One region of the Bradyrhizobium sp. USDA 326 genome, then DNA from elsewhere that is predicted to be linked to it. Evidence: riboswitches for the same ligand, from Rfam matches in the RefSeq annotation. Region 1 holds a riboswitch; the other holds the start of a gene.
What was found. A riboswitch is a leader RNA that binds a small molecule or an ion and turns the genes downstream of it on or off. The one in region 1 is predicted to bind glycine.
Positions count from the first base shown of each region.

Region 2: another riboswitch for glycine. It lies ahead of gcvT (glycine cleavage system aminomethyltransferase GcvT); the one in region 1 lies ahead of ABIG06_RS36510 (D-amino acid dehydrogenase).

Region 1 covers NZ_JBMGQA010000001.1:7,666,115-7,671,606, forward strand. The annotation lists gene ABIG06_RS36495 (multidrug effflux MFS transporter) at 1-567, shown strand, start outside; gene ABIG06_RS36500 (ABC transporter substrate-binding protein) at 837-2,447, opposite strand; gene ABIG06_RS36505 (M20/M25/M40 family metallo-hydrolase) at 2,717-3,847, shown strand; glycine riboswitch at 3,989-4,093, shown strand; glycine riboswitch at 4,097-4,202, shown strand; gene ABIG06_RS36510 (D-amino acid dehydrogenase) at 4,270-5,492, shown strand, end outside.
Region 2 covers NZ_JBMGQA010000001.1:7,803,977-7,809,468, forward strand. The annotation lists gene alaS (alanine--tRNA ligase) at 1-2,284, opposite strand, end outside; glycine riboswitch at 2,508-2,596, shown strand; gene gcvT (glycine cleavage system aminomethyltransferase GcvT) at 2,742-3,890, shown strand; gene gcvH (glycine cleavage system protein GcvH) at 3,901-4,269, shown strand; gene gcvP (aminomethyl-transferring glycine dehydrogenase) at 4,287-5,492, shown strand, end outside.

The DNA.
Region 1 (5,492 bases):
GGCTATGCCACGGCCGCCGGCAGCGTGATGGGCGCACTGTTCGCCTACGTCTTCTGCGCCCAGCAAATCTTCACCGGCATCTATCGCCTCGGCCATTACTTTCCGCTGGCTTTCGCGGCGGTCGCGGCCGGCGTTGCCATTGCCGGCTTCCTCAATGCGAGGCTGGTCGGACGGCTCGGCATGCGCGTGATCTCGCACGGAGCGCTGACGCTCTACACCGTCGTGGCCGGCGTGATGCTGCTGACGGAAAGTCTCGGCGTGCTGCCGCTTGCCTTGTTCATGGTGCTCTCCGCCCTGATGATGTTCTCGTTCGGCATGATGGTCGCCAACTTCACTGCGCTCGCGATGGAGCCGCAGGGACACATCGCCGGCACCGCCTCCTCGCTTTACGGCTCGATCACGACCCTGATCGGGATCGTGGTCGGCATGGCGATCGGGCAGAGCTTCGACGGCACTCTGCTGCCCTTCTCGATCGGATTCTTCCTGTCGACCCTCGCCGCGCTCGCGATCGTGCTGGTGGTGGAGAAGGGCCGGCTGTTCAAGCCGCATCATCGCCCTGTCGCCTGAGGAACTTCCCGGACCTCTCGATGTTGTACCGCAGCAATCGAGAGGATCGGCGAGATGGAACAAGAGAGCAGAGCGGATCAGCCGCCGTCGGAGACCGAGCGGTCAGCTCCACGGAAATTGTTCGAAGAGCGGCGGGACCGAAGCCTGCCCTTCGCAAGTGAAGGTCTCGAGCAGGTGCGCGACAGCCACTGCTGATTCAGACCGAGATCATTCATAGAAAACGGCGCCGCGGTTCGACCCCGGCGCCGTTCGCTTTCCAGACGCAGGCGCTACTCCGACTTGCTGATGTTCCAGAACAGCGGCGTCGCCGGACCGTCGAGCACTCCGGTAAGCGATTTGCGCCAACCGCTCGGCAACAAATACTGCCCCAGCGGGATGTAGATCACCTGATCGTACGCCTCCTTCTGAATCTCGGCGGCGATCTTCTTCTGTTCGTCGAGCGAGGATGCGCGGACGAACGCGTCCTTGAGCTGCTCGATCTTCGGATCCTCGGCCCAGCCGAACCAACCGCCCTTCTTGCCCTGGCCGCCGATCGAGAGATTGGCGATCGGGTTGGCAACGTCGGCCGCGACCCAGTTGGTGAAGAACATGTTCCAGCCGCCTTCCTTCGGCGGCTTCTGGCTGGCGCGGCGGCTCACCACCGTCTGCCAGTCAGTCGCTTGCAGGTCGACCTTGAAGCCGGCCTCGCGCAGCAGCTGGGCTGCAACGATCGGCTGCGCCTTGAGCGTCGTGACGTCGCCGGGCGCCATGATCACGATCGGCGTGCCGTCGTAGCCGGACTCGGCCAGCGCCTTCTTGGCTTGCGCCATGCCGTTGCCCTTGATGAGCGTTTCGGCGCCAACGTCAGTCTCGAGCGGCGTATCGCACACGAAGAAGGCACCGCAGATCTTCTGATATTTGGCATTGCCGACCAGCGCATCGAGAACGTCCTTCTGGTTCATGGCCAGGAACGCAGCCCGCCGCACCTTCACGTTGTCGAACGGCGGATGCAGGAAGTTCATCCGGCCGAGCGTCTGGAAACCGAACTTGTTGGAGACCTCGATCGTGAGCTCCTTGTTCGCTTCCAGCACCGGCAGCATGTCGAACGGCAGATTCTCCATGAAGTCGATGTCGCCCGACTGCAGCGCGTTCACTGCGGTCTGCGAGTCCGGCATGGTGATCCACTCGACGCGATCCACCTTCACCACCTTGCCGCCGGAGGTCCAGCTCGCCGGCTCCTTGCGCGGCACGTAGTCGGTGTTCTTGACGTAGACCGCCTTCACGCCGGGCTGGAATTCCGATGCCACGAACTTGAAGGGACCCGAGCCAATCTGCTCCGGGATCTGCTTGTCCGGCGGCGTCTCGGCGAGGCGCTTTGGCATCATGAAGGCAACGCGCGAGGACGGCTTGCCGATGGAATCGAGCACCAGGCCATAGGGCTCCTTCAGCTTCAGCGTGATGGTCTTGGCGTCGGTCGCCTCGATGCTCGCGGTGAAATCCATGAGCTTCTGGCCCATGCCGTCGACAGCGGCCCAGCGCTTCAGCGAAGCGACGCAATCTTCCGCCGTCACCGGCGCGCCGTCATGCCACTTCAGGCCGTCGCGCAGCGTGAAGGTATAGGTGAGCTTGTCGTCGGAGATCTTCCAGTCTGCCATCTGCGGCTGGATCTTGAAGCTCGAATCCGGAGCCACCAGCGTGTCGTAGACCATGTAGCCATGGTCACGCGTGATGTAGGCCGTGGTGAAGATCGGGTCGATGATGCGCAGATCCGAATGCATCACCGCGGTGATGGTCTTGCCGGCCGCAAGCACTGGCGAGGCCAGCGCGGTCGAAAGCGCGACGACCGACAGCGCAAGTTTGGAGGCGAACGCGCGACGCCCCCGGCGCATGAAGTGGAACATAGAAAGTTCTCCTGACGTGAAACTGTTCAAAGGCGGGTTATTGGTTAAGCATGCGGTGCATTCGTTGGGCGAACTAACCTCATGCAATGCCTTTATCTTTTTGAGACTTGCAGACAGTGTCCAGCGCGTCAATCCGGTTTCGTCGCAGCCCCTCACGGCGCGCGCACGGGCTCCACAAAGATCGGTTTGGCTCTACAACACCCTCCGCTTGTCCTGCCCCGCGCAGATGCAATGCGCGTTCCATTTTTCGAAGCTTGAGAGACATTGAGATGAATCCTGCCAATCTTCCCTTTGATTCCGAGGCGATGCTCGAGGGCCTGCGCGGCTGGGTCGAATGCGAAAGTCCGACCTGGGATGCAGGGGCCGTGGACCGCATGCTCGACATCGCAGCGCGGGATATGGCGATCATGGGTGCGACGATCGAGCGCATCGCGGGCCGCCAGGGCTTTGGCGGCGTCATCCGCGCGCGCTTTCCTCATCCCAAGCAGGGCGAGCCGGGCATCCTGATCGCCGGACACATGGATACCGTTCATCCGGTCGGCACCATCGAGAAGCTGAAATGGCGGCGCGAGGGCAACAAGTGCTATGGCCCCGGCATTTACGACATGAAGGGCGGTAATTACCTCTCGCTGGAAGCGATCCGGCAACTGGCGCGCGCGTCCTTCACCACACCGCTGCCGATCACCGTGCTGTTCACGCCGGATGAGGAAGTCGGCACGCCTTCGACGCGGGACATCATCGAGGCGGAGGCGGCGCGCAACAAATACGTGCTGGTGCCCGAGCCCGGCCGCGCCGACAACGGTGTCACCACCGGACGTTACGCCATTGCCCGCTTCAATCTCGAGGCGACGGGCCGGCCGAGCCACGCCGGCGCAACGCTATCGGCGGGACGCTCGGCGATCCGCGAGATGGCGCGGCAGATCCTCGCCATCGACGCGATGACGACGGAGGACTGCACCTTCTCGGTCGGCGTCGTCCACGGCGGACAATGGGTCAATTGCGTTGCAACGACCGCGACCGGCGAAGCGCTCTCCATGGCCAAGCGTCAGGCCGATCTCGACCGCGGTGTGGAGAGGATGCTGGCGCTGTCGGGCACCAGCAACGACGTCACGTTCAAGGTCACGCGCGGCGTGACGCGTCCGGTTTGGGAGCCGGATGCCGGCACGATGGCGCTCTATGAGAAGGCGCGCGGCATCGCCAAATCGCTCGGCGCGGAATTACCGCATGCAAGCTCCGGCGGCGGCTCCGACGGCAACTTCACCGGCGCGATGGGAATCCCGACGCTCGACGGCCTGGGCGTACGCGGCGGCAACGGCCACACGCTGGAGGAGTTCATCGAGGTCGATAGCCTGGTCGAGCGCGGCCGGCTGATGGCCGGATTGCTGGCGACGCTGGAGTAGTGAACTCGTCATTCCGGGTTCGATGCTGTCGCATCGCCCCGGGACGACGAGACTGACTTCGCACTGCACAATAGCTCGGCAGTCACGGTCGAAATTTAGCCTTGTCTAAAAATGAGGCGTATCGTACTGCTCGGCCGTCCACGCGACGATGCGGGAGAGACCGCGGCGAAGGCTTTCGGCTTTCGTTGCGGCGCCGACGGAGCAACCGCCCCGGAAACTCTCAGGCAAAAGGACCGTTTCGTCAGGACGATCTGGAGAGAGGCGGCGCGATTTCAGGCAATCGTGACGTCCACCGAAGGGGATAGTTCGTTGCGAGATCCGCAGCGGATCAAGCTCTCAGGTACCCGTGACAGATGGGGCGCCGCCAACGGCTTTTGGCCGGCGGTTAGCCGACTCTAAACACGGGAGCCCCGAACCTCATCATGACCCATATCGCCATCATCGGCGCCGGCATCACCGGCGTGACGACCGCCTATGCCCTGCTCGAACGCGGCTTTGAGGTGACGGTGCTCGACAAGCACCGTTACGCTGCGATGGAGACGTCCTTCGCCAACGGCGGGCAGCTCTCCGCATCGAACGCCGAAGTGTGGAACAGCACGGCGACGATCCTGAAGGGCTTGCGCTGGATGTTCCGGCGCGACGCGCCCTTGCTGATGAACCCGTGGCCGAACTGGCACAAATATTCGTGGATGAGCGAGTTCGTCGCCAACGTCGGCAACTACCGCGCCAATACGATCGAGACCACGCGGCTCGCGATCGAAGCGCGCAGGCATCTGTTCGACATCGCGGCACGCGAAGGGATCGACTTCGATCTCGAACGCCGCGGCATCCTCCACATCTATCGTGACAAGGCCGGCTTCGAATCCGGTCTGCGCGTCAACGCACTGCTGCAGGAAGGCGGCCTCGACCGCCGCCCGGTGACGTCAGAAGAAATCCGCAGCATCGAGCCGACACTGCGCAAGGACTATTATGGCGGCTTCTACACGCCGTCGGATGCGACCGGCGATATCCACAAGTTCACCCGCGGGCTGGCGGAAGCCTGCAAGCGGCGTGGCGCGACCTTCATCCACGAGGCCAATATCGATTCGATCGCGCGTGCCGGCAGCGGCTTCGTCATCGGCTGGGCTGATCTGGCCGCGAGCGACAGTGTGGGAGCCGGGCGCGGCGCACTGAACGTGGACGGCGTCGTGGTCTGCGCGGGCGTTGCGAGCCGTCACTTCGCCACCCTGCTCGACGAACGCCTCAACGTCTATCCGGTGAAGGGCTACTCGATCACCGTGCAACTCGACACCGCCGAAAGCCGCAACGCCACCCCGACGGTGAGCCTGCTCGACGAGGCCGCAAAGATCGTCACCAGCCGGCTCGGGGCCGACCGCTTTCGCGTCGCCGGCACCGCCGAGTTCAACGACTTCAATCGCGACATCCGCGCCGACCGCGTGCAGCCGCTGATCGACTGGGTGCGCAGCAACTTCCCTGCCGTCGAAACGTCGCGCGTCGTGCCGTGGGCCGGACTGCGCCCGATGATGCCGAACATGATGCCGGTCGTGCGCGCAGGACGGATTCCGGGCGTGTTCTTCAACACCGGCCACGGCCATCTCGGCTGGACCCTGTCGGCAGCAACGGCGCAGATGATCGCTCAGACCAT
Region 2 (5,492 bases), 140 kb from region 1:
GGGCGTCGGAGAGCTCGCGCTCGAGCTTCTTGCGATCCTCCATCAGCGCGACGATCCGCGCCGGCACGTCGTCGAGCGAGGTGCGCAGCTCGTTCGCCGCGGTCTTCGCCAGCGCCATGGTCTCGTTGGCGTGCTTGCGCGCGTAATTGCCGGTCAGCGCCTCGATGCGGCGCACGCCGGATGCGACCGCGCTTTCGCCCGTCAACGTGATCAGGCCGATGTCGCCGGTGCGCTTCACATGGGTGCCGCCGCAGAGCTCGACCGACCAGCCGAGCGCGTTGGCGCCGCGCTCGCGCGCGGTCCTGCCCATCGAGACGACGCGGACCTCGTCGCCGTATTTCTCGCCGAACAGCGCGCGCGCCCCGGCCTCGCGGGCCTCGTCCACGCCCATAATGCGGGTGGTGACCTCGTCGTTCTCCAGCACCACGTCGTTGGCGATGTCCTCGATGCGAGCGAGCTCGTCCGCCGTGATCGGCTTCGGATGCACGAAGTCGAAGCGCAGGCGGTCGGGCGCGACCATCGAGCCGCGCTGGGCGATGTGGTCGCCGAGCACCTGGCGCAACGCCTCGTGGATGAGATGCGTCGCGGAGTGATGGGCGCGGATCGAGGAGCGCCGCGCGTGATCCACCTCGAGCTGCAGCGCGGTGCCGAGCTTGATTTCGCCGCTCTCCAGCGTGCCGACATGGACGAAGAGATCGCCGAGCTTCTTCTGCGTGTCGCTGACGCGGAACTTGATGCCGCCCTCACCCGAGAGCACGCCGGTGTCGCCGACCTGGCCGCCGGACTCCGCATAGAACGGCGTCTGGTTCAGCACGATCGCGCCCGTCTCGCCGGCCTTGAGGCTGGCGACTTCGTGGCCGTCCTTCACCAGCGCGGACACCACGCCTTCGGCGCTCTCGGTCTCGTAGCCCAGGAATTCGGTCGCACCCAGCTTCTCGCGCAGCGGGAACCAGATCGCCTCGGAAGCCGCCTCGCCCGACCCCTTCCAGGACTCGCGCGCCTTCACTTTCTGGCGCTCCATCGCGTCGGTGAACGCCGCCTGGTCGACGCCGATGCCGCGCGACTTCAGCGCGTCCTGCGTCAGATCGAGCGGGAAGCCGTAGGTGTCGTAGAGCGTGAAGGCGACGTCGCCGTCGAACATGTCGCCCTTCTTCAGGCCCGCGCTCTTCTCGTCGAGGATGGCAAGTCCCCGCGACAGCGTCTTGCGGAAGCGGGTCTCTTCCAGCCGCAGCGTTTCCTCGATCAGATTCTCCGCGCGCATCAGGTCGGGATAGGCCTGGCCCATCTCGCGGACCAGCGCCCAGACCAGCCGATGCATCAGCGGCTCCTTGGCGCCAAGCAGCTGCGCATGGCGCATGGCGCGGCGCATGATCCGGCGCAGCACGTAGCCGCGACCCTCGTTCGAGGGCAGCACGCCATCGGAAACGAGGAATGCGGAGGAGCGTAAGTGGTCGGCGATGACGCGGAACGAGGCCACGGTCTGCTCGTTCGGCCCGGTGCCGAGCGCGGACGCCGTCGCATCGATCAGGTTCTTGAACAGGTCGGTCTCGAACACGCTCTCGACGCCCTGGAGGATGCAGGCCATGCGCTCCAGGCCCATGCCGGTGTCGATCGAGGGACGCGGCAGCGGCTGGCGCTCCTCCTTCGTCACCTGCTCGAACTGCATGAACACGAGATTCCAGAATTCGAGGAAGCGGTCGCCGTCCTCCTCCGGCGAGCCCGGAGGCCCGCCCCAGATATGCTCGCCGCGATCGATGAAGATCTCCGAGCACGGACCGCACGGGCCGGTGTCGCCCATCGCCCAGAAATTGTCCGAGGTCGGGATACGGATGATGCGGTCGTCGGAGAAGCCCGCGATCTTCTTCCACAGGCCCGCCGCCTCGTCGTCGGTGTAATAGACCGTGACGAGCAGCTTGTCCTTCTTCAGTCCGAATTCGCCGGTGATCAGCTTCCAGGCAAGCTCGATCGCGCGCTCCTTGAAATAGTCGCCGAACGAGAAGTTGCCGAGCATCTCGAAGAAGGTGAGATGGCGCGCGGTGTAGCCGACATTGTCGAGGTCGTTGTGCTTGCCGCCGGCGCGGACGCATTTCTGCGACGTGGTGGCGCGCTGATAGGGCCGCTTCTCGACGCCGGTAAAGACGTTCTTGAACTGCACCATGCCGGCATTGGTGAACATCAACGTGGGGTCGTTGCGCGGCACCAATGGCGAGGACGGCACGATCTCGTGGCCGTTCTCGGCAAAGAAGTTCAGAAAGGTCGACCTGATCTCGTTGACGCCGCTCATGTTCATCCAATCGGGTGTGCTTGGACCCGCTTCCTGCCATCCAAACCAGAGGTTAGGGCTGATATCTGCGGGCCAGAGCGCTTTTAGACAAGGCCTGCTTCAGTGTCCAGAAACTGTGCAAGGAGATCAGAGGGTTGCCGCGGGCGCGCAATCCCGGTTGAAAAGGCGAAACCGCCGCGTTGACAGGCTTGGCTGGCCTGTGGTCTTTACTTATCTGTATCGTACGGCCACGTCGGGAGAGACCGGCACTGGTGCCGGCGCCGAAGGAGCAACCGCCCCGGAAACTCTCAGGCAAAAGGACCGCGTGGCTTTGACAGCATCTGGAAAGAGGCGCCGACGGGCCTAACGACCCGGGTGGCACCCGCCGACGGGATAATACTCTCAGGCACAGCGACAGATGGGGCTTCGACTGGTTGGCCCGGGGAATCGTCCCCGGGGAACCGCCGAGGGCCCCTTGATGCCACTACCCGACGACCAGAACTCTCTTCGACAGACGCCCCTCCACGCCCTGCATGTGTCCCTCGGCGGCAAGATGGTGCCGTTCGCAGGCTACGACATGCCCGTGCAGTACCCTACGGGCGTGCTGAAGGAGCACCTCCATACGCGAGCCGCGGCCGGCCTGTTCGACGTCTCCCATATGGGGCAGCTCGCGCTTCGCCCGAAGTCGGGCAGGATCGAGGACGCCGCCCGCGCGCTGGAACGGCTGGTGCCGCAGGACATCGTGTCGATCGCACCGGGCCGGCAGCGCTACGCCCAGTTCACCAATGCAGACGGCGGGATCCTCGATGATCTCATGGTCGCCAATTTCGGCGATCACCTGTTCCTGGTCGTCAACGCCGCCTGCAAGGACGCGGACGAGGCGCATCTGCGCGCGCACCTCGCGGACGACTGCGTCATCGATTCCCTGGCCGACCGCGCGCTGATCGCGCTGCAGGGCCCGAAGGCGGAAGCGGCGCTGGCGAAATTGTGTGCAGAGGCGCCGTCGATGACATTCATGGATGCCGGCCCGCATGAGGTCGCCGGCATCAAATGCTTCGTCTCGCGCTCCGGCTACACCGGCGAGGACGGGTTCGAGATCTCCGTTCCCGCTGCGGAGGCCGAGCGCCTGACCAGGATGCTGATCGAAAACCCGGACGTGCTGCCGATCGGCCTGGGCGCCCGCGACAGCCTGCGGCTGGAAGCCGGGCTTTGCCTGTACGGCCACGACATCGACACCGCGACCACGCCGGTCGAGGCCGCGCTGGAATGGTCGGTACAGAAGAGCCGCCGCAGCGGCGGGATGCGCGCCGGCGGCTTTCCCGGCGCCGGGAAGATCCTTGCGCATTTCGACAACGGCGCATCCCGCCGCCGTGTCGGCCTGCTCGCCCTGGGCCGCGCGCCGGTGCGCGAGGGCGCGCTGCTGTTTGCCGATCAGGCCGGCGGCGAGCCGATCGGCAAGGTCACCTCGGGCGGTTTCGGCCCGAGCCTGAACGCGCCGGTCGCGATGGGCTATGTGCCCACGAACCTGAGCGCGCTCGGCACGAAACTCTTCGCCGAGGTGCGCGGCCAGCGCTTAGCCGTGCAGGTCGCCGCCATGCCCTTCGTCAAAAACACCTACAAACGCTGAGGACAAGACAATGACCACGACGCTGTACACCTCCGACCACGAATGGCTCGCGATCGACGGCGATACCGCCACGGTCGGCATCACCGACTACGCCCAGCAGCAGCTCGGCGACGTCGTGTTCGTCGAATTGCCCAAGGTCGGCCGGAGCTTGAAGAAGGCCGAAGCCGCCGCCGTCGTGGAATCCGTGAAGGCCGCCTCCGACGTCTACGCGCCAATCTCGGGCGAAGTGATCGAGGCCAACGAGACGCTTGCCGCCGAGCCGGCGCTGGTGAACTCGGATGCGCAAGGCAAGGCCTGGTTCTTCAAGATCAAGATCGCCGACAAGAGCGAACTCGGCGGCCTCATGGATGAAGCCGCCTACACGGCGCATACGGCTTAACGACGATGGAGCAAACGATGACCGCGCACCGTAAATCCAGCGGCGAGACCGCCGCCAGTTTCGTCCGCCGCCACATCGGACCCTCGGCGCGCGATGTCATCGCAATGTTGGAGGCCGTCGGCGCCAAGAGCGTGGAGGCGCTGATGGCGGAGACGCTGCCGGCTTCGATCCGGCAGGCCGCCCCGCTCGACCTCGGCAAGCCGCTCAGCGAGACCGAGGCGATCGCGCACATGACCGAGCTTGCGCGTCAGAACCGGGTCTTCACCTCGCTTATCGGCCAGGGCTATTCCGGCACCATTCTGCCTGCGGTGATCCAGCGCAACATTCTGGAGAACCCGGCCTGGTACACCGCCTATACGCCCTACCAGCCTGAGATCAGCCAGGGCCGGCTGGAGGCGCTGTTCAATTTCCAGACCATGATCTGCGACCTCACCGGGCTCGACATCGCCAACGCCTCGCTGCTCGACGAAGCCACCGCCGCCGCCGAAGCCATGGCGCTCGCGGAGCGGCACTCGCAGGTGAAGGCGAAGGCTTTCTTCGTCGACAAGGACGTGCATCCGCAGACGCTGGCCGTGATGCGGACCCGCGCCGAGCCGCTCGGCTGGACCCTGATCGTCGGCGATCCCCTCGCCGATCTCGACAAATCAGACGTGCTCGGCGCGCTGCTGCAATATCCCGGTTCATCCGGCGCGCTGCGCGACCTCAGGCCCGCCATCGCGGCGCTGAAGGCCAAGGACGCGCTTGCGATCGTTGCCGCCGACCTGCTGGCGCTGACGCTGCTCGCCTCGCCCGGCGAGTTGGGCGCCGACATCGCGATCGGCTCGGCGCAGCGCTTCGGCGTGCCGATGGGCTATGGCGGGCCGCACGCGGCCTATATGGCCGTGCGCGATGCGCTCAAGCGCTCGCTGCCCGGCCGCATCGTCGGCCTCTCCGTCGATTCCCGCGGCATGCCTGCCTACCGCCTCGCGCTGCAGACCCGCGAGCAGCACATCCGCCGCGAGAAGGCGACCTCCAACATCTGCACCGCGCAGGTGCTGCTCGCCGTGATCGCATCGATGTATGCGGTCTATCACGGCCCCGAAGGCCTGGCACAGATCGCGCGCAATGTGCATCGCCGCGCCGCCGTGCTCGCAACCGGCTTGCGCAAGCTCGGCTTTGCGCCTGACAGCGAGAACTTCTTCGACACGCTCAGCGTCGATGCCGGCGGCAAGCGCGCCGAGATC